DNA from 4 places in the Pseudobacteroides sp. genome. Region 2 is predicted to be linked to each of the others. Evidence: riboswitches for the same ligand, from Rfam matches in the RefSeq annotation. Region 2 holds a riboswitch; each other region holds the start of a gene.

Region 1 (5,702 bases), on a different contig from region 2:
TCAGTATTGACATCATTTAATATAGAGCGTACATAATAATTCTTAAAATCAGTAATATTATTCAGTCTGCTAATCTCTTCCCCGGAGCATCGTCTGAAGTCTTCCCTGAAAAAGGCGTTCTCAATTTTTCTTTCAGTAATTCTGCTTATGCTGGCTCCTTTGGAGTCCATAAAATCCACACGCAGCTTGTTTGGGTTGTCATTGCTGAGTTTTACATGTATTCCGCCTTCTACCGACAGAAAATTAATGGCATGGCGGGATATGGGAGTAAGGAGACTGCTCAGGTTGAATACCTCCACGCCAACGGACAAAATGCCGGCTGCAAAAGCATGCTTGAACATCCTGGCTGAATTGGATGTGGTAGAGCTTACAACAACCTTCGAACCCTTTTTATAAATGGAGCCGTACGCAGCACCTAGACGTGAAGCAAACTCCGGTGATATATCCACATTTATAATACCTGATAGACCGTTTTCACCAAAGATGGACTTATTGTGTTTAGAACCCCAGACCATGTTTCTGTCAACAATTGCAAGGGGGTCAATGGTTTTTTGAGGCCAAATCTTTATTCCGGGCTTTATTATAGCCCTCTCATTTACAATACATTTATCCCCGATAACAGCATTTTCAAATATTGAGACATAGTGCTTGAAGTTAACCTTGTTACAAATTATTGAGCCTCTTATTTGAGAACCGTACTCTATATAATTGCTATCCCAAATTACACTTCTTTTTATTGAGGTCTCACCCTCGATTACATTGTTGTCCCCTATAACGCACATATCTTCTATGGCGGCACTGTTGGAAATACGGCAATTGTTGCCTATTATACAGGGGCCGCTGATCATTGCATTAGGCTCAATAAGGGTACCCGATCCAACCCAAATGCCTTTTTTTATTTCGGTATAATCATTGAGAAGATTTATTTTGCCTTGAAAAATATCATAATGTGCCTGCAAATATGCATTAAGGTCACCTATGTCGCACCAGTAGTCATGAGTCACATAGCCATAAAGGGGGTCATGTTTTTTTAACATCATTGGAAATAAATCCTGGCTAAAATCAAACTTTTTGCCAAAAGGAAAATAATCTAAAACATCTGGCTCTAAAATATATGTACCTGTATTCACGGTATCGCTGAAAACTTCTCCCCAGCTTGGCTTTTCTAAAAAGCCCTCTATACGTCCTTCCTTATCAGCCAGTACTACACCATACTCAAGAGGTACGTCAACCTTTGTGAGGATAAGGGTGGCTTTGGATTTTTTTGAGTAATGAAAATTTATGGCGTTTTTGAGATTGATATTTGTAAGTGAGTCTCCACTTATAACAACAAAAGTTTCATCAAGAAAATCACCGGCGTTTTTAACACTTCCGGCGGTACCTAATGGAGTATCTTCGGTAAAGTAATGAAGATTAACTCCAAAGCTGGAGCCATTTCCAAAGTAATCCCTTATCTTTTGCGGCAAGTACATTAATGTAATACCTATTTCAGTAATGCCATGCAGTTTCAATAAGTTTATTATATGCTCCATTATTGGCTTGTTAGCAACATTGACCATGGGTTTTGGCAAGTCACAAGTAAGGGGACGCAGCCTTGAGCCTTCTCCTCCAGCCATAATTATTGCTTTCATTAGGATCACCCTTTCACCAGTGTAAAATATTATGCCCTAAAATAAGCAGACTTATAAGATGTACTATATATTAAGCTATCCGAAATTATTCATTTGTAGATATAATGCAATATGAAAGGAATTCGGTCATCGAAAATAATCATCAATTATGTATATTCAATATAAATAATAAAAATCCTTCATCACTCAGAAAAATAAATATTATTCATAAACAATAGTTCACTTTTTTGCCCACCAATTACACCTTTATTATGTAAACTGATAGTGCTAAAATTAAATAGCCTAATTCTTAAATCTTATATAAGAAACGGGGGACCTAATTTTTGGGGTAAATTACGTATTTGCGTAAAGGGTGTCTCTTCTACCTAACCCGTCAACTAACCTCGTAGGCAGTGAGTTTACAGAAAAAGTATTGTGTATTTCAAGCTTTATGTAAACTACAAGAGAGGGGTACAATTTATGATTAGCAAAAAGGTGTTGTTCAGTTCTATTGCGGCTATTGGACTGTCTGCAGGAATTTATGCAAATCCTGTAAATGTTCAAGCTGCATCATCAAATCTTCAAAAAGGTTCAAAGGGAACGGCAGTTACTACACTCCAGAACAATCTGAGGCAGGCCGGATATTTTAATTTAAAGAGCACTGGCTACTTTGGATCAGTGACTCAAAGTTCCGTATTAAAGCTCCAGAAAAAATATGGCTTAAAAGCCGATGGCATTGTAGGGCCAAAAACTTATAAAGCTATCAATGATGCTTTATCAAGGGACGGTGCTGCGATGACAAGCAGTAAACCAACAGAAAAAGTAGCAGCTAGTGCAACAAACAATTTAACAGTTATGAAAACATCCGATTTTACTTCAGACAGTGAGACAAAGCCTGCACCTAAAATTTCTTCAAGAGCTGAGTATGAAAGGGGAGGGTCCTTAATTCCATGGTTTGGTGGTGTGGAGGATATCTTTGCCCGTGAAACCGAAGCTGTTGTTTTTGATATTGATACAGGCTTAAGTTTTAAGGTGCTGAGAAGTTATGGTTATAATCACGCTGATTGTGAGCCTCTTACGAAAAAGGATACTGATATTCTCAAAAGTATTTATGGCGATCAGTGGAGCTGGAACAGAAGGGCAGTTATTGTAACTATAGACGGAATAAAGATACCTGCATCAATGGCCGGTATGCCACATGCCGGATTAGACAGTGAACCTGTAAATGCTAATGTTTCATATAGAAGCGGCGGATATGGTACAGGTTTAAATTTGGATATGGTTAAGAATAATGGTATGGATGGACATTTTGATATTCACTTTTATAACAGCAAGACCCATGGAAGCAATAAAGTTGATGCCAATCACCAGAAGATGGTCTCAAAAGCCTTTCAATGGCTCGAAGGGAATTTTTAGCAAAGGTTATTTGTTTGATTCTGAATATATTAATTAATATTGGATATGTTAAATGTAACGAACTTTTTAGTTATAAATTATTGGTTTTATTGCTAAATAGTTCGTTATATTTATATATATAAATATATGCAAAAGAACAGAAATACTTTATATAAAGTCGATTTTAAGAGTGGATAGGAGGAGATGGTAAATGAGAGATAGAAGGGGTAAACAGGTTAGAGAAACAGGAATGGGTCCTACCGTAGCACCCGGCATTAATGATGAACAGCTAGGAGAAAATGCTACAAAAGAGGATATAAAAAATGGAAATTCTACAAAAGTTATAAGGCTGTTTTGGGATGAAAATGACCCAAGAAGCAAATAATAATAACGTACTCGTTACTGTAGAAATAAAAATTGGTGAATAAGCAGCAAGGATTTAAGGAGAGGATAAAAGTGGATAACAATAAAAAAGGTAAAAAAAATAAGGGTATTCAGCCTGATATAGCCAACGATCAGCTTGGTGAAAATGAAATTGACAAAGATATGGCCGATAAGTACCGGGAAGTAAAAAACAAGAAGAAAAACAAATAATTGATGTATGGAATAACGAACTGGTTCAAGATAATGATTCAGTTCGTTATTTTATTCTATTGATTTTACAGCAATTCCAATCTTACATTATTTTAACTCAGATAGAATTAGTTTTACATATTGATTTTATAGTAGTATGATTTATATGACAAATATATAGAATTATTATTGCAAAACGCATAGTTGCAAAGATTAAAAGTTATTATTTAAGAGGTGCACGGTATTATGATAACAGTTGTTTCTCTTAACCCTGCATTGGATAAAGTTTATTTTATTGATGAATTTAAGGCCGGGTCCATGTTCAGGGTAAAAAATATTATTAAATCGCCTGGGGGTAAGGGTATAAATGTATCCAGGGTGTTGTCCATTTTAGGAGCCAAGGTTTATGCTGCAGGTTTTATTGCAGGGGACACCGGCAGGTGGATTAGTGACAGCCTTGCAAGCCGCGGGATTAAAAGCAGGTTTATCCAGGTGGATGGTGAAACCAGAACAAACATAAATATAATTGACAAAGCAGGCATGACTGAAACAGAAATTCTGGAGTTTGGGCCATATATTAAAGAATCGGATATGGATCAATTTCTGACAGATTTTAAAACTGTATTGGAAAGTACCAGTGTATTGGTATGCACAGGCGGGCTTCCTGAAGGAATACCGGTGGAATTTTATAAAATATTAATTGACATGGCTAAACCTCTTGGGGTTGTTACAATCCTTGATGCAAGCGGTGATGCCTTAAAAGAAGGAATAAAGGCAGGACCGAATTTTATCAAGCCAAATACCAGGGAGCTTTCACAGGCTTCAGGTAAAAGCATCAGAGGAAAAGAAGATATTATAAATGCATGCAGCGATATTTTGAATTCAGGGGTTGGCTCTGTTATTGCTTCAATGGGAGCTGACGGAGCATTGCTGGTTGATAGATACTCTAAAATACATGCTAAACCACCCAAGGTAGAAGTTGTGAATGCTATTGGCTCAGGAGATTCCATGACTGCCGGTGTTGCACTAAGCATTATACAGGGGTATTCAAGGGATGATATGATGAGATTTGCAACAGCTTGTGCAGTGTCCAACACCCAATTTACGGAGATTGGAATGGTTTGTGGTAAATCTGTTGAACAGCTCATGAAAGACTGTACATTAGAATATTTATAGGCACTAAAATAATGGAGCCTAGTCATACTTGTAATCCATAAGGAAGGTATAACTAGGCTCAGCAGTTTTTTAAAGTCTAGGAAATTATGGTGTATTCACACTACAATTTCACACGACAACGATCAAGGTTCAAAATCGCAATCGATTTTGTTCTAACATGCATCAATGTGTCAAATTGGCTGATAAGCTGCTCCTGAAACTGTGGGGCTGTGAATTGGGAGCTTTTGGCTTTTCTATGTTAAAGTCCCCATCGAATATTTCTACCCTGTTACGGCCGTTAGCTTTAGCCTTAAGCAGGGCCAGGTCTGCTTCTCCAATAAGTCTGGTGACTTCTGTGTCTGAATCGGCATCCAAATTTATATGAGCACTTTTAACGCCAATGCTTATTGTTATTTTTAACTGATGATTGTCTATAGGAAAAGATGTTTTTTCTATTTTTTGCCGGAGCCTCTCCGCTAAAATCTTTGTTCCGATGAGATCTTCATTTGGAACTACTATTAAGAATTCTTCTCCTCCATATCGAGCCATAATATCCACATCTCTCACCATATTCTTTAGGGTGTGGGCCACTTCCTTTAAAAGCATATCTCCGACCAAATGACCGTATGTATCGTTAATATGCTTGAAATGATCAATATCAACCATTATGAATGAAATAGATTCCTGATACTTAGACGCATGAGTAATATCGTTTACAAGCCTGCTTAAGATGTACCTTTTGTTGTACAAGCCGGTAAGGCCATCTGTTACCGTCATTTGCTGAAGGAGCAGGTTTTTTTCCACTAGTTCCCTGTTCTTCTTCTCAAGTTCACTTTGCATTGATATAATTCTTAACTGGTTTTTTATTCTGGCATAAACTTCGGCAAAACGGAAGGGCTTAACTATATAATCGCTGGCACCTGATAAAAATCCATATACCTTTGAATTGACGTCAATAGCGGAAGAAAG
Region 2 (5,702 bases):
TTGGCATTCTTCTTGAGTTAAAAGAACAAACTCATGCACTAAAGCCATTTACATCACCTTTATAAAAATACTTTATTTAATTCTATCATCATTTCCAAGGATATACAATTATATATGCTATGCTAACAGGGGATAGGGGTTTTACCCTATACCTATTAAACATATCCCTTTAGCCCTAAAGGAGAGTCTTTAATGGAGTTAATAATAATTACATTTATACTTTTTGCCACATGGAAGTGGTCAGACTGGAAAAATTGGAATAGATAATAAGTTTGGCAGAATGATTTATTTTAACGGGTGGAACACTTGATGGTCTTTGGCATGGAATTTCATAATGTTCCCTATGTTGGCTTCTCATCACAAAAAGCCTTTGCATGCTTATGTTGCTTCGAGGAAACCCATATTGACATTGACGCTGCGTAAGGGTGTATAGTAGTATTGTCAGGAGGTGATTGTATGGAATATACAGTACAAAAGCTAGGGAAAATGGCGGGAATAAGCTCTAGGACATTACGTTATTATGATGAAATAGGCATCCTTAAGCCGGCAAGGGTCAATTCTTCAGGATATCGAATTTATGGAAAGCAGGAAGTATCAAGGCTTCAGCAGATACTTTTTTATAGAGAGCTGGGTGTAAGCCTGGAAGATATAAAAGATATTTTAACTTCACCGTCATTTGACAGCACTGAAGCATTGCAAGAACATCGTAGAAAACTTCTGGCAAAACGGGAACAATTAGACTTGTTGATTGCTAATGTTGACAAAACAATAGCAGAATCAGAAGGGAGAATAATGATGAGTGACAAGGAAAAATTCGAAGGCTTTAAACAGAAATTAATTGAAGAGAATGAGAAAAAATACGGAAAAGAAGTCAGAGAAAAATATGGAGACGAGCAGGCTGAAAGGTCAAATAAAATATTTAAAAATATGACCAAGGAGCAGTATGATGAATTTGAAAAGTTAGGCACAGACATTATTGATACACTGAAGGCAGCATTTGCAACAGGCGATCCAGCCGGTGAACTTGCACAAAAGGCTGCAGATTTACACCGCCAATGGCTTAGCTTTGCATGGGGAAGCTATACAAAAGAAGCACATGCAGGTGTTGCTCAAATGTATATCGATGATGAGAGATTTACAGCCTATTACGACAAAGAACAGCCTGGTTTGGCGGTATTTTTAAGAGATGCTGTTTTGATTTACACCGGAACAAAGATTTAGACTTAAGTATTGCATACCCCCATGCCCTAATATCTGTATTCAAGATGCTTGGGCATGGGGTTTTTTGCTGCCTGCATATGGGATAGCACTTTTATCCATTGTTTCCAACCCATTTATTACAGGTTGAATATAGCATGCATGTCACTTATAATCCATATTCGAGACATGAACCTGATAGTTGCCTAATCCTTTATAAAGTGAAGGAACGGGGGATACATTTTTTTGGGGTTAATCTGCCAATATTACACTTTAATAAAAGCAGTAGGGATACCACTCATCCCGCACCCGACAGCTAACCTCGTAGGCATTGAGAGGAGGAAATCATTGTGAAAAAGAAGTTTTTTATTATGTTGGCTTTTTTAGCCATGATATTGGCTTTTTCTATAAGTACGGCACATGCCGATTATTATACTGACGGTATTTTGCTTTATGAAGGAAAAAGTGGTACTGAAGTTACAAATCTACAAAAGGATTTGAAAAGCCTGGGATACTTTATAGGAGAACCAAACGGGTATTTTGGAAGTTATACAGAGCAAACGGTTATAAAGTTTCAAAAGGATAACTACCTATCCCAGGATGGTGTTGTGGGCCGTAAAACAGCACGAGAAATTAAGGTTGACAGGATATCACAAACAGCAAAAACCTATATTGGTGTCCCATATTTATGGGGCGGATCATCTCCGTCAGGATTTGACTGCTCGGGATTTACCCAATATGTAATGCAAAAAAACAATATAGCACTATCGAGAACAACTGCTGTACAGTACACCGAGGGTACATGGGTGAATAAAGCAAATTTACAGCAAGGTGATCTTGTATTCTTTTCAACCTATAAACCAGGACCTTCACATGTAGGTATTTACCTGGGTAATAATAAATTCATTCACGCGAGCTCAAGTATGGGAATCTCTATAACGGATCTCAGCAACAGTTACTTTGCTCCGCGTTATATTGGTGCAAAAAGAATTTTAGCTTAATTAAAATATACGGTAAGGAGTATGCAAGCTTATATCATGTCTCATTCTCCTTACCTTTTTACATAATATTTGATATATAATATTCACTTTAGGCACGATCAAAAGCGTAAGTAATTCTTTAATCATACATTAGCTTAATTCAATTATCAACCTTATTCAGGTATTTATTTAACTCATCACCTAAAAGTCTAACATTTGGCTCACTTAACATTGCAAGATGCCCCCCTTTTATCGGTACAATTTTCAAGCCATCAATAAAGCTCCCTATACTCCTTGATTTGTCCTTTAGTTTCTCTTCAATTTTTCTTCCTTCCTCAGTCTGAAACAGGACAGCTTTGCCGCTGATGTCAAGTGACTCAGGCCTGTATTTTATTACAGCAAGTGTCAATGAGAGCCACATTCTCAATCTTCGATAAAGTGCTGTTAAACCAAAGGAAGATATATTTAAATTTTTACAGACAATTTTTCTATGTGTGATCATTGCAGCTGCAGAATATTTAAATAAGGATACAAAGCTTAAAAGTCTGCTCCTCCTTATAAATACCGGATCGGTATCCAGTAATGCCAGAATCTCTACATCGTCTCCCATACATATCAATTGCCTTGCAATCTCGTAAGCTATCTGTCCTCCAACACTCCACCCAATAAGGGCATACGGTCCATTTTGCTGGACTCCTTTTATTTCCTTGATATAGGCTTGTGCCATCTCTTGAACATTTTTATGAGGTTTCTGATCCTTTTCCAGCCCCTTCGACTGAAGAGCATAAACGCTCCAATCGCCACCAATGTATCGTGCAAGATCGTAATAGCATATAACCGTCCCGGGTGCAGGATGTATGCAAAAAACCTTTTTACAGCTGTCATTTTTTCTAATGCCAACAACATGGTCCCAGTCTTTATTTCTATCATCGGCAATAAGCTCCGCCATGCTTTTTATTGTAGAATACTGAAATAATGCGTGGACAGGGATATCTCTAGAAAACTCTTTTTTTACCCTGTGCATAAGCATTATGGCTTTGAGTGAATGGCCTCCAAGCTCAAAAAAGTTATCGCCAATTCCAACCTTAGGTATATCAAGTACTTCCTTCCATATATTTATCAGCTTTTTTTCAACAATATTGGTTGGCAAGTATTTTAGTCCATAATTTCTAGTCTCATATCTTTTTGAAACTGAACTTTCCTTTTTTGCCTTATACACTATTGTTTCTGCTGTTCTTGCCTCTCTAACCTCACCTGTTTCTATAATATTTCCAATAAGTGTTTGCGGCTTCTCAATAAGCCCCCTCACAATTTGCTCATATTCAATTGCAGCCCTTTTTATGGAATCTATTTTAAATACCTCTGTACTGTATTCAATATCAAAATCGATACAATTGCCATTTAGTACAGCAAACCAGCTTAAATCAAACTTGGATTTCTTATGACGGGTTTTAACCTTAGTTATTTCCAGACCGCAAAATTTGAAGCTTTCAATCTCAAATTTCTGCATGGCAAAAATAGTATCAAATAATGGATTATATCCTAACGAACTGTTATAATTAGCTCCTTCCACCAGATATTCAAATGGATAATCCTGGTTTTCCATCCCTTTTAGAATGGTATTCTTTATTTCCTTCAAATAGCCCTCAAACCGCTTTTCCCAAGCTGGATAGCACCTTATGGCAATGGTATTTGCGAACATGCCTATTAAATTTGTAATATCCCCATGACTACGGCCATAAACGGGAGTACCCACAATTATGTCCTCCTGACCCGAGTACTTAGCCAGCAATATGCTATATATTGCAAACAACACCATGTTTACAGATACGTTATGAGTTTCAGCAAATGTTTGAATCCTTTGGGTTAATTGTTCATCAAATCTAAATGAATAAATTTCTCCTTCATAGCTTCTGATTTCAGACCTTTCATAATCACACGGCAGTACATGAGGATGAACTTCCTGTGCAAATTGCTCCAACCAATATTTGTTCTGATCTTTAAGTTTTCCATATACCAACTCATTAATCTGCCATGAAGCAAAATCCTTATATTGAACCTTGAGGCTGCCTATATCTTCACCAGCATATGCTCTGGAAAGATCTTGCCAGAATATTTCTAGAGAGGTCCCGTCCATAATTATGTGGTGTGCATCAAATAGGAGTAAATACTCACAGCTGCCAATACCTGCGATTTCAACCCGGAACAAAGGAGCCTGATTCATCACAAATGGCCTAACAAAGCTTTCCATGATTATTTCTATATCATAATTCTTTAAATCCATTTCTCTAAACTCGATTTTTACTTCATTCTCATCCCTAACCCTTTGTACAACTTGTCCATCCACAATGTGAAAATCAGTTCTTAGTATCTCGTGCTTTTTCACTAGTTTATTAAAAGCGGTCTTGAGACTTTGGATGCAAACCTGTCCTTTTATATAATATGCAAAAGGCATATTATAAGCTGTGTTAGTCCTATTCATATTTTGAATCGCATAAATTCTTTTTTGAGCGGATGATGTGGGATAAAAATCTCTTGTTTCAATATTTTTTATTGGAATGTAGTCGATATTTTCACATCTTCCAATGAGATCTACCTGGTCTTTTATAGTCCTTGCCATAAAAAGCTGATGTGCAGTTACCTTCACATTGAAGGCTTTGTTAATTTCAACCACAACCTTTAATACTTTTAGTGAATGTCCTCCAAGCTCAAAGAAATCATCACTTTCCCTAACTTTTGCAACGTCAAGAATACGCTTCCATATTTCAGTTAACTTTCCAAAAGCGCCCTTCTCAATAAACCTATCTTCCAAATTTTCTTCCAAATTTTCTGTAAAACTGGGGCATGGCAATGCCTTTCTGTCTATCTTTCCGTTACGGTTTATTGGGAAAGACTCCAGAATCATAAAGCAAGAAGGTATCATATAGTGAGGGAGAAGTCTTTTGAGATAATCTTTCAAATCAGAAATAACTATGTCAGCATCAGATGCTATGTAAGCACATAAGTACTTATTTATTTCATCTCCATGACAAATAGCAAGTGCATTTTTGATATCACTGTGATTCATCAATAAGCCTTCAACAACTGACGGTTCTATCCTGTATCCTCTTATTTTTATCTGTTGATCCAACCTTCCCAAAAACTCTATGGAGCCATCCGGAAGCCATCTTGCCAGGTCTCCACTTAAATAAAGCTTGGTTCCATGCTTAAAATGATTGTCTATAAATTTTTTAGCTGTAAGATCTGGCTCATTAATATACCCGCAAACCGAATCAATTATTTCTATACACAATTCCCCCGGAATACCTGTGGGCAGAAGTTTCCTGTCTTTATCCAATATGTATACCCGTCTATTCGGTATAGGTTTTCCAATGGTCGGCCTATCAGCAATTTCCTTATTCGGATTTATTGTTAGACTGGTTACAACATGGGTTTCACTGGGTCCGTAATGATTGTGTAAATATATTTTATTTTCATTTAAGTATTCCCTGAGATTTTTTGATATAATCAGCTGTTCGCCGGCTG
Region 3 (5,702 bases), on a different contig from region 2:
AGAAGGTAAGAACTTAAAATCCAGCTTACTCTTAATGTACTTATAAAACAGCACCAGTGAAAGTGTAGCTGCGAAGGAGAGCTGAAACCCTATGTCAAACAATGTGTATGGATTGTATAAAAGCAGAAGAATTAATGCAAATGATATGCTTGTATATATATCCGTTTCTCTTCTTAAAAGCTGGCCTATAAGAATTATTACAGCCATGATTACAGCCCTTGTAACTGATGGTGAAAACCCTGTTATGAAGAGAAACATGATAAGTATACCAATTATGGTGATATTAGATGCCTTTTGCGATAACCTCATCCTTTTGAAAACAAAAACAAGAGGAAAAACTATAAAGGCGATGTTCATACCTGAAACTGCAGTTAAGTGTGACAAACCGGCATCACTGAATGCATCCACCATTTCGTCACTCATATCTTCGGTAAATCCTATCAGCATACCGCAAAGGAGTGCAGCTTGTTCCTTGGGCAGGCATGGCTTTATTGTTCCTATTATCCGTTTTCTTAAATCCATCCCAACCTTAACAAAGGGGTTTACACTGGAGGAATCCATAAATTTAATACTATCACCCCTTGTATAAACCGTTGCTGAAACTCCTGATTTTAACAGGTGCCTTCTGTAGTCAAAACCTCCTGGAATCCTTTTACCGTCAGGAATGCTGATTTTCCCATTAACAGTCAAATCCATCCCATATTCCAAAATCGGTGTATCATCCTTATTTGGAACAGTAACAAGAAGCTTCCCCTTTATCTTAAAGCTTTTACCCTCTGATTTTATCTCATCAGTTCTGACCGTGTATACCGTCTTAGACTCTTTAATATCCGGCTCTGTGCATACAAATCCTAATACCTGCATATCTTTACCTGAAAATTCCTTGAATTTATCAAGAGTGATTTTATTTATTACTGTGAATTCGGCTGCACCTGCAAAGAAGAAAATCAATGCACCTATAAGAATAACAATATTTTTCTTGTTATGAAGATAAACAATCGAAAGAGCAGACATAACCAACATTGAAGTCATAATGAATAGAGGCAAATTGCCAAACTGAGCAACGTAAATACCCACAATAAGGAACAGTGAAAATAACAATAACGGTCTTTTCATACTGACAGTATTCCTCCTGTTCAATATTCACAAGATTGTAGTGTAGTATACACCATAATTTCTCAGACAGTAAAAAAAGCTCCTTGTTAAAGGAGCTCCATGATTTGGTGTTGTTATTTCAAAAACCTTCTTGCACTCATATAAGCATTGGAATAAAAACCTTCACCCAGATTGCTTATAACAACTTTACGAGCATTCGAACCTGATGAAGCATGAATAAACATGCCATCACCAATATAGATTCCTACGTGATTAATATAATTTCTTCCACCATTTGTATCAAAGAATACAAGATCACCAGGTCTTAAGTTCGCTCTGCTTACCTTGGTTCCCTGTTTAGCCTGGTCGGCCGCAACGCGTTCCAAGTTAATACCGAAATGATTGTTAACATATAAAACAAAGCCGGAACAATCAAACCCTTTTGGTGAACTTCCACCATAAACATATCTCACACCCAGAAACTTCTTTGCATATGCAATAAGCTGCTGGCGGGTATCGGACACAGAATCAGTAACTGCATCTTCCTTACCGTCATCATCTGATTGGGAGATATCTCTTTGTTGTTCTGTTGTACCCCTTGATGTAGTCTTTTTAGCTGAAGATGATTTTGTAGGGCTGACAGTACTGGAACCAGTTGATTTTACACTGACAAAATCTTTGAAAACCCAACCTATTTTCCCATCAGAAGTACGAACCTTATACCAGTTGTCTGAAGAACTTAATACACTAACACTTGTTCCTTTGCTGAATGTTTTAAGTACTAAAGCATCAGTAGTTGCCTTCTCTCTTAAGTTGACGTCATCTTCATTAATTGTTGCTGAGCTGGATGAAACTTGCTTTACAGTAACAAATTCACTGCTAACCCACCCAGTAATACCATTGTATGATACTTTGTACCATCCGTTGCTACTGCTGATAATTGTAACCTTCATCCCTTTTTCTAACTGTTCGAGAACCTCTGAAGAAGTACTTGGTGACTTTCTGATATTTAATATGTCACCTTTAACAACACCTGTTTGGTTACCTTCTGCACCGGCATATGCTGCTACTGCAAAAGACAACGCTAGAGACACACTTACACAAGTAAGTGCCCTTTTGAAACTAAACATATATTCCTCCTATTTATAGCTTCCGAAGTTAGCTGTCGGGTTCGGGTAATAGGATCACCCCTACTATCTATTGATAGATTAACCCCAAAAATATTGGTTCCTCCGTACTTCCCTATCCCAAGGGAAGATTCAGCTATTTATTAAGTTTTTACTTCAATGATATTATATACATCTTGACATAGTTTGTCAAATCAAACCTTGGTAAAATCTTATTGATATTTAAAGTATTTAAATTTTTTATAGTTTTTTTTGCATTATTACTACTTCACATTGTTTATCGGCAATTTTCACACAACTAAACATCTTTTTATAAAAATCAAACCCTAATGCCTCCCAAAACTGTCTGCCCTTAACGTTCTCTTCAGCAACCGCTAAATATGCTTCCGAGGCGTTTCCTTTAGCTTTAAGATAAGAAAGGCTTAGTCTCACAGATTCCCTCCCATATCCTTTTCTTTGGTGGTGAGGGTCTATGACAATTGTTCTTATCCAAACTTTATTTTTATGTGTAGACTCTAGTCTCCCTTTTAGTATTCCTATCATTTGATTACTGTCTTTTTTATAAATCCCTGTGAAAAATTCGCTATCCGATTCAACCGACTCCTTATATATTGAGGTCAACTCGTTTATTTCAACAGGTATATCTTTTCCTGTGGCATACTTAAAATGATCTACCCGGCTATACCATTTGAGAATTTTTTCAATATCATCATAAGATATATCCTTTAAATATACGTATTGGCTTTGTATATTCATCGAAAGCATAATACCTCCGGATAATTTTATTTATAAATTATTCGACATTTTTTTGCTAAAGTCCTTCTTTTGAACAAATTAAGCATCCCAGGTCTTTACCAACAATCCTATTAATTGAATAACTTCCATTTTGGAGTGTATATTTTAAATTAGACACATAAAAGCTTGCGAAATCTCGATTTTTCATAACTTTTCTTAAAATTTATTTTGCAACCTTTTACACACGCCTCTTCAACGGGATTAAATATAAAATAGTGTAATATTTGGAATCAATACAGTAAGAAATGCTTTATTCTTATATAACATTAAAGTTTAACCCTAAGCTATATGTTTCTTCCTATATTCCTTTTCAAATTCTATTGGTGACATATTACCTAATGCTGAATGTATTCTTTTGAAATTATAAAAGGTCTCAATATATTCAATAATTATTAGTTTGGCTTATTCACGAGTTTTGAACTTTCTTCCATGAATTATATCTTTTTTTAATGTTGCGAAAAAGCTTTCAGCACAAGCATTATCAAAGCAATTCCCCTTCCTGCTCATACTCTGCTTTATTTGTCTTTCTCTTAGTTTCTCTTGATATTCAAAAGCCGCATATTGGCTTCCACGATTTGAGTGGAATATCAAGCTGTTATCAGGCTTTTCACGTGTTATTGCCTGAGTGAGTGCTGAAATAGTTAACTCCTTAGTAATTCTTGAACCTAAAGACCAGCCGACTACTTTTTTACTAAATAAGTCTTCAATACTAGCAAGATAGAGCCATCCCTCATCGGTTGGTATATAGGTTATATCTCCAACCCATTTTTCATTTGGATTATTTGCACTAAAGTCTTGATTTAAAAGGTTAGGAGCAACTAGGTAGTTATGATTAGAATTTGTTGTTGCTTTGTATTTTCTCTTTAATCTGCTTACAATTCCATTTTCGTTCATCAACCTCTTAATCCTTCTTCTTGAACAAAGTATTCCTTCTTCAATTAACTGGAATTTTATTCTTTTCTGCCCATAGGTCTCATAAGATTCTTTATGTATCCTATTTATTATTATAATTAAATCTTTATCTTTCTTCGTTCTATTATTTTCAGGTCGTTTTTGCCATTCATAAAATGAGCTCCTTGAGACATTAAATATTTGGCACATCTTCAAAACGCAAAATCTGGAGCTGTTTTCCTTAATAAACTTATATTTTACTTCACGTCTCGACTGAAGATGGCCATGGCTTTTTTTAGTATTTCATTTTCTTCTTCTAGATCTTTTAGTCTTTTTTTCAATGTACGGAGTTCTTCATCTTCAGGTCGAAGATTACCCTTCCCTGGAAATGCATCTTCTCCATGCTGGTTATACTTTTTTATCCAATCTCTTATTGTTGTTTCAGTTACTCCAATACTTATTGCAACTTCTCTAATGGATTTTTGTTTTTCTGTAACCAACTTTATAATTTCCTTTTTATATTCAGTAGTGAAATTAGTGCTTGGTGCCATTTGTGGACACATCCTTTCTTTTGTCTATTATACAAGCTTTCTTTGTGTCCAGCAAATTGATTACACTCCAAAAAATCAAGATATTAGTTTATTAGTTTGAGATTTCCCCTTCTGAAGAATAAACTATAGTTGGCTTTTGATTTTTCCCAGTGATGCAATACACGGATTTTGATTCGTCGAAATAATACAAGGTCTGATCAAAAATCTGAAAATTAGTCACTCCTGATATTTCCATATCAACGTGTCCATCAAGCAATGAAAAAGACTGCATTAATCCAGTACTATCCAAAGCTACGATTTCATTATCCCCAAACATCTGGATAAGCTTATACTCACCATTTTTTATGTAGGAAAGTTCCTTAGTATTTATATTAAATGAGCATATTTGATTTTTTTGAGAGGAATTTATAAATATAAGGGTATTATCCTTCTTTATGTATATTAGTGATTTTAATTCCACGTCAGATAGTAACCTCTGCTTATTTTTCCCGTCAAGGCTAATTGAATAAAGCTCCTTGCCATTATTATAAAATATACCATTGTCGTGCAAGGTGAATTCTTCTACCGGTTCTTCAGCAAGCACAGTGATTTTTGAATTTTTAATATTAATTTTATAAAGATTTCCCCCTCGTAAATTTGTGGCATATATCCATTCTTCGAAAACTATAAATGGGTAGTAACTCGTTTTTGAAATCTGTCTGAAAAACTTACCATCTAATGATTGGACAACAAGCCCTCTTCTATTTTTCTCACTACTGCTCGCATTATAAAATAAATACCCATCGACTACATTGATATATCCAAACTCAGGGGCGATGTTCTCCAACACTACAGACTCTCCAGTTTTTCTGCTTATTTCTATGACAACGTCTTTTAGTGGAAGATATATGTATTCGTCTGTGCTTGCCATTAGGCCTCCCTGACAAACGTTTTCTGATGTATTACCAAACATTCCCGTAAAATCTTTATTGTAAAAGTCAGACTTTTGGCATCCTGATAATGAAATAAATGTGACAATTACAAAAAATATATATAATGTTTTTTTCATACTATTCTCTCCTCATCTTATGTTTATTACAGTAATATATTTGGTATTCATTTTAAGATGTCCTCCGTAAGGTGTATACTATGAAAGGCGTAACTATAGCATAAAATAACAAAATTATAATGTATTGTTCTATAATTAGCGGACCGTTTGCAACAACTATTAATGATGTTTCATTAAATAGTTTTATAAAATCTC
Region 4 (5,702 bases), on a different contig from region 2:
GAATACATGTCAGAGATGCGACCATTCCGGGAAGATGTGCAGATCCTCCTGCTCCTGCTATTATAACTGAAATGCCTCTTTCCTCTGCGGAAGTGGCATAATCATACATTTTTTTAGGTGTCCTGTGAGCAGATACGACATTTATCTCAAATCCTATACCTAATTCTTTAAGTACTTTGGCAGCACCAGCCATTACATGAAAATCGGAATCGCTTCCCATAATTATTCCAACTGTAGGCCCATTATAATAGTTATTTAAATATTTCATATCTTCTCCTTATAAAGGTTTTACCACTATTTTTTCCAAAGCTCTCAAAGCTTTTTCTTCTGCAATTTCAACAGAATTATTCAGAACAGTTAAGTGCCCAATTTTTTTCATTTTTTTGGTGGTCTGCTTACCGTATAGGTGAAGATGAATATCACCTTCACAAAGTACACCTTCAATTCCTTCAAAGCCATATTGTCCTTCTACAGTATCGCTTCCGAGAATATTTGCCATAACACAAGGATAGTTCTGTTTTGTAGAACCTAAAGGCATTCCAGTTATGACTCTGACCAATTGCTCAAACTGTGATGTAACACATGCTTCAATAGTGTAATGACCGGAATTATGAGGACGTGGTGCTATCTCGTTAATGTATATCTTATTATTTGGGGTGAGGAACATTTCTATGCAAAATACACCGTAATCATCAACATTTTCCAGCACCATTTTTGATACATTCCTTACCTTATTAGCTAAAACATTATCTATGCATGCGGGTGCTTTTGTCATTCGAAGTATACTGCTTTCATGAAAATTCTCAACTATTGGATAGAAAGCATAATTGTTATTTAAATCACGGGCAACAATTATGGATAACTCACGCTCAAATTCAATAAATCTCTCTGCCATTAAACTAAAACCTTTGAATTCATCCAGTGATTTTTCTATTTCCTTCATCGACTTTACTATGCTGTTGCCTTTTCCGTCATAACCTCCTGAGCGGGTTTTTAGTACAAATGGGATTCCAAGTGTTTCAATACAATTTAACACATCATTGAAGTTATTTATGGCAATAAAATCTGGTACTGGAATACCAGCATCTTTTAGCATTGCTTTCTGTATGTATTTGTCTTGTATAATTTTTAGGGACTTGCCGGAGGGATAAATATTATATCCCTCCAGCTCCAGATCAATTAGTGTATCAGCATTAATATGCTCAAACTCATATGTTAAAACATCACAATCTTCAGCAAGTTTTTTAATGGCACTTGTGTCCGAAAATGAAGCGGTTATTTGTTTATCCGCTACCTGTGCAGCAGGAGAGGAAGGTGTTGGGTCAAGTATTGTCACATGATACCCCATCCTTTTGGCCTCAACGGTTATCATTCTTCCAAGCTGCCCCCCGCCTATAATTCCTATTCTTGAAGGCGGCTGCAGTATTTTGTGTTTATTCATTGACATTATCATCATCCTATCAAAACTTCATTTGTATGAATTCTGTGGTCTGCCCACTCTTTTATTGAAATAATAAAAGCCAATATCTACATCTCTAAAGAGAGAAGGTAAATACTGGCTTACACTACAACTGGTTATTTAAACCTTTTATATGGTCTTCCAATTTAAAATTTTTTATTTGTCAAATCTGTCTTCAAGGTTCTCTGCCACAGTTATTACTATGATTTTTTCTCCGGTTTTAGTGCTGACGTCGGAATGTGTGCTTATAATGTGTACATCCACAACTTCTTTTATAAGAACCTCCAGATAGTTTCTTGCACTTTCAAAAAGCATTACCCTTATTTTCTTAAGTAATTCAACTCCTTGGCTGTTATCTGCCAACTTTTGTTCAGATTGGCTTAAAAAGCCCTTGAGTCTTACTATAATCAAGTCTTGGATGATAAGAGTTCTTATTTGCTTTGGACCCCTGCCCATGAATTCAATTTCAAACTTGCTTACTGCTTCGCTTATTTTTGCTTGAGCCTGGCCCTTAGTCATATTATCAACCTCTACACTTGCTTATAGAAACTATAACATGAGGTAAAATAAAAATCAATAGTCATTTAGGTAAAAAATCACACCATAATTTTTTTATTTAAGAATATTGTATAGCGTTCCTTAAAGGAGTTGTTTTCACTTTCAAGATAATCTCCCAATACTTTTTTTAGATTAAGGACGTCACTCATTTCAAAGTAGCCTGATTTACCTTTTGCAAATCTGACTGCACGCAGAGCACCAAGAGCAAAGGCTCTTCGTGAGAAGGACTCATGGGAAATTTCTATTTTGTCATCTTCACCGATGATCATAACTTCATGCTTTCCTACGACTCCTCCGGCTCTTACAGCTGTGATTGGCACATCAATGTTTCCAACTGAATTGCCTGAAGCCAAGAGGCCTTTTTCTATTTCAACAGCTATCTTTTTCGCGGTGCCTGATGGAGCATCCTTTTTATGCTTATGATGGATTTCTGTAATTTGGAAATCATAGTTGCTTAATATATTGGATGCCAAATTTGTAAGAAGCATAAGAACATTTACTCCCAAGGTGATATTTGGTGCGTATACAATAGCATTTCTATGTTTTGTAGCAAGTACAAGAAGCTTTTTTAAGCCAAGCTTGGAAAACCCTGTTGTACCAATGACGATATTTACCTTCATTCTTGAAAAGACCCTGGCGTTTTTCAATGCTGCCTCAGGGCTCGAGAAGTCTACAACCACATCAGGCCTTGTTCTGAAAATAACTTGTTCCAGATTGTCTGAGCTTTCTACAATAATTCCTGTTCTGCCACTGCCTATGACTTCCCCCAAATCCTTGCCGCTTTTATCGCTACTGGGGCTGCAAATTGCTGATACAAGCTTTATATCTTCTTGCTCCATTAAAACCTTAGCTATTTCCTTACCTGTTTTTCCAAGTCCAGATATGCAAACTCTAATCATAATAATTACCTCCGATACATTATTTTTACTAAAAATTGAACGTGATTAAATTGTAGGAGTAAGATCATTATTAAAATAAAAAACGCTACGGAGAAGTATCCATAGCGTATGCCGTCAATAACGGGTATACCAAATAAAAGGTATAATCAGAGCATATCAATCACCTTCTCTTCCAACGCTTACGAGATTAGCTGACGGATTCGGGTCGAAAGAGCTTAACCCTACCGGACAACATGCCGGACTCACCCCATAAATTGGTTCTCCCGCTCCATTTCTGGACTCAGCGAAGCTAAAAATATTAAATTTAAATATACGAAAAGCACAAATGTAAAGTGTTGGTTACTTTGGTTGCCTTTCATAATAGTATATAAAAGGGTAGAAAACTTATATGCACTAATACCAATATAAGCTTCCCACCCCAGAAGCCTGATTCTCTTGAAAATGGCTTTAACCATCCAACCGAACAAACTTATTAAAACGTTACTAAACTTACATTTGAGAGAGTAAACAATAACTATTATTTGCTGTGTTTTTTAAACAAATCATCCAAAGCTTCACGAAGAAGGAAAGCTTCAGTTTTTTCTGTCTCTTTGGATAGTTCGGCAAGTCTGTCAACCTGTGTCTTCGTAAAATAACTGGATTTTAATACCATGCTTTCTACTTCGGACAAGCAAACCTTGTTCTTACCTAGCTTTTTTGCCCTGAACATGGCACTGTCAGCCACCCTGAACAACTCTATTGGATTTTTTGAATCTCTTGGATAGCTTGCTATCCCGCAGCTAACAGTTATATAAACATTTTCTGTCTTGTCTTTATAACTTAGATTAAATGTATTGTCCGAAAGATATCGTCTTATTTCTTCCATCTCCATAAAGCTTCTTTCAGAACCTTTTTTTACAAGGAGTATGTTGAGTTCATCGCCATGACGGGTAATCAGATCAATGCCGGATAAATTTTGTCTAAATACTGACAGGAGTTTTTTAATTACCTCATCACCAATAGGGTAGCCATATATTTTATTTATATTTTCGAAGTTATCAACGTCAGCTACTGCTATACTAAAGGGGCCATCACCATTTGCTATTAACTCTTCAACCTTTGCGATAAACTCTTCTTTTGTTACTAGATTAGCTTCCATGCATAATACCCTCCTGTATATACCAGTATATCAAATTTATATATATATGTCAACATAAATATCATTTGATATATAAATTGCTATTATTATATTGGCCCGAAAAAGCAAAAATAAAACCATAAAAAAAATAACTTTCATTTTAACAGAAAAAATTTTTGTAGAATTATTGTAGTTTACTAAATATGTTGTTATAATGAATAAAATTAAAGTGAAATAAATATAAAGGTAGGATTTAAAATGGGAAAGAACAGATCAAAAGTAGCAATTATTGGTGCCGGCTTTGTAGGTGCATCAGCAGCATTCGCATTATCACTTAATCAAATGGTTAGCGAATTGGTTTTAATTGACGTAGCTAAAGAAAAAGCTGCAGGTGAAGCGATGGATATTAATCATGGGCTTTCATTTTTAGGACAGATGAAGGTTTATGACGGAGATTATTCCGACGTTGCGGATTGTGATGTGATAGTTATTACAGCAGGAGCAAATCGTAAGCCAGGTGAAACACGTATTGACCTTGCGAAGAAAAATGTAGCAATCGCAAAGGAAATCACAAGCAATATCATGAAGTATTATACTCGTGGAGTAATCCTTGTAGTAGCAAACCCCGTAGACGTTCTGACATACAAGATACAAAAGTGGTCAGGCTTGCCTGCAGGAAGAGTATTGGGAACAGGAACAGTACTTGACAGCTCAAGGTTCAGATATTTGCTCAGTGAGAAATTTGATGTGGACGTAAGAAATGTTCACGGATATATTATTGGTGAACACGGCGATTCTCAGCTGCCTCTTTGGAGTGCAACTCATATCGCAGGAAAGAACATTAACGAGTATTTTGCTGATCCGGCTTATGGTATAAGTGAAGCAGATAAGGAAGCTATTATGGTAGATGTTAAAACTGCTGGAGCTGAAATTATCAAGAGGAAGGGTGCTACATACTATGCTATTGCTGTTTCAATCAACACGATTCTTGAATCTTTACTTAAGGATCAAAACACAATAAGAACAGTTAGCACAGTTATCAATGGCAATTATGGTATTGAAGAAGTTGCACTCAGTCTTCCGTCAATAGTAAACTCAAATGGAGTTAAGAGTATCGTTGATTTAAAATTAGCAGATGATGAACTTGCAGCACTAAAACACTCAGCTGAACAATTAAAGATTGTGTTGAATGAAGTAAAAGATATTTAACGGGTATTTAAAGTGTGCTATAATCTTATAGTCAAAGCAATATCCTTAAAAAAATAATATTAACATATTCGTAAGGGGTGGAATTAAATGGATTACAGAAAAGAGTCGTTAAGACTTCATGGAGAATGGAAGGGAAAGATAGAAGTAATCAGTACTGTACCTGTAAAAAACAAAGAGGATCTTTCACTTGCATATACTCCTGGTGTTGCTGAGCCATGTTTGGCGATTGAAAAGGATGTAGACCTTTCATACCAGTATACAAGAAGAGGAAATCTTGTTGCTGTTATAACTGACGGTACTGCAGTTTTGGGATTGGGTGACATAGGACCTGAAGCTGGAATGCCTGTTATGGAAGGTAAATGTGTACTATTTAAAACATTTGGAGATGTTGACGCATTCCCGCTCTGCATACGTTCAAAGAGCGTTGATGAAATTGTAAATACAGTAAAGCTACTTGCTG

The links. Region 2 has a riboswitch for cyclic di-AMP ahead of VIO64_RS03805 (C40 family peptidase). Riboswitches for the same ligand answer to the same signal wherever they lie in the genome.
Region 1: linked by a shared signal. The riboswitch ahead of VIO64_RS16510 (peptidoglycan-binding domain-containing protein) and the one ahead of VIO64_RS03805 (C40 family peptidase) in region 2 are both predicted to bind cyclic di-AMP.
Region 3: linked by a shared signal. The riboswitch ahead of VIO64_RS04010 (SH3 domain-containing protein) and the one ahead of VIO64_RS03805 (C40 family peptidase) in region 2 are both predicted to bind cyclic di-AMP.
Region 4: linked by a shared signal. The riboswitch ahead of dapB (4-hydroxy-tetrahydrodipicolinate reductase) and the one ahead of VIO64_RS03805 (C40 family peptidase) in region 2 are both predicted to bind cyclic di-AMP.

What each region holds. Positions count from the first base shown of each region.
Region 1 covers NZ_DATCTU010000104.1:14,375-20,076, reverse strand. The annotation lists gene VIO64_RS16515 (mannose-1-phosphate guanyltransferase) at 1-1,631, opposite strand, end outside; cyclic di-AMP (ydaO/yuaA leader) riboswitch at 1,901-2,040, shown strand; gene VIO64_RS16510 (peptidoglycan-binding domain-containing protein) at 2,091-3,026, shown strand; gene VIO64_RS16505 (hypothetical protein) at 3,217-3,390, shown strand; gene VIO64_RS16500 (hypothetical protein) at 3,462-3,599, shown strand; gene pfkB (1-phosphofructokinase) at 3,825-4,754, shown strand; gene VIO64_RS16490 (diguanylate cyclase) at 4,917-5,702, opposite strand, start outside.
Region 2 covers NZ_DATCTU010000020.1:29,216-34,917, reverse strand. The annotation lists gene VIO64_RS03815 (hypothetical protein) at 1-48, opposite strand, end outside; gene VIO64_RS03810 (MerR family transcriptional regulator) at 457-1,221, shown strand; cyclic di-AMP (ydaO/yuaA leader) riboswitch at 1,391-1,543, shown strand; gene VIO64_RS03805 (C40 family peptidase) at 1,548-2,198, shown strand; gene VIO64_RS03800 (amino acid adenylation domain-containing protein) at 2,338-5,702, opposite strand, start outside.
Region 3 covers NZ_DATCTU010000025.1:1,908-7,609, reverse strand. The annotation lists gene VIO64_RS04015 (DNA internalization-related competence protein ComEC/Rec2) at 1-1,116, opposite strand, end outside; gene VIO64_RS04010 (SH3 domain-containing protein) at 1,230-2,225, opposite strand; cyclic di-AMP (ydaO/yuaA leader) riboswitch at 2,227-2,370, opposite strand; gene VIO64_RS04005 (GNAT family N-acetyltransferase) at 2,463-2,978, opposite strand; partial or broken gene VIO64_RS04000 (IS3 family transposase) at 3,297-4,459, opposite strand; gene VIO64_RS03995 (DUF5050 domain-containing protein) at 4,551-5,507, opposite strand; gene VIO64_RS03990 (hypothetical protein) at 5,560-5,702, opposite strand, start outside.
Region 4 covers NZ_DATCTU010000062.1:24,285-29,986, reverse strand. The annotation lists gene purE (5-(carboxyamino)imidazole ribonucleotide mutase) at 1-268, opposite strand, end outside; gene VIO64_RS09700 (5-(carboxyamino)imidazole ribonucleotide synthase) at 278-1,447, opposite strand; gene VIO64_RS09695 (DUF2294 domain-containing protein) at 1,616-1,978, opposite strand; gene dapB (4-hydroxy-tetrahydrodipicolinate reductase) at 2,056-2,916, opposite strand; cyclic di-AMP (ydaO/yuaA leader) riboswitch at 3,077-3,212, opposite strand; sodium ion sensor (DUF1646 type) at 3,324-3,377, opposite strand; gene VIO64_RS09685 (GGDEF domain-containing protein) at 3,434-4,054, opposite strand; gene VIO64_RS09680 (L-lactate dehydrogenase) at 4,292-5,242, shown strand; gene VIO64_RS09675 (NAD(P)-dependent malic enzyme) at 5,330-5,702, shown strand, end outside.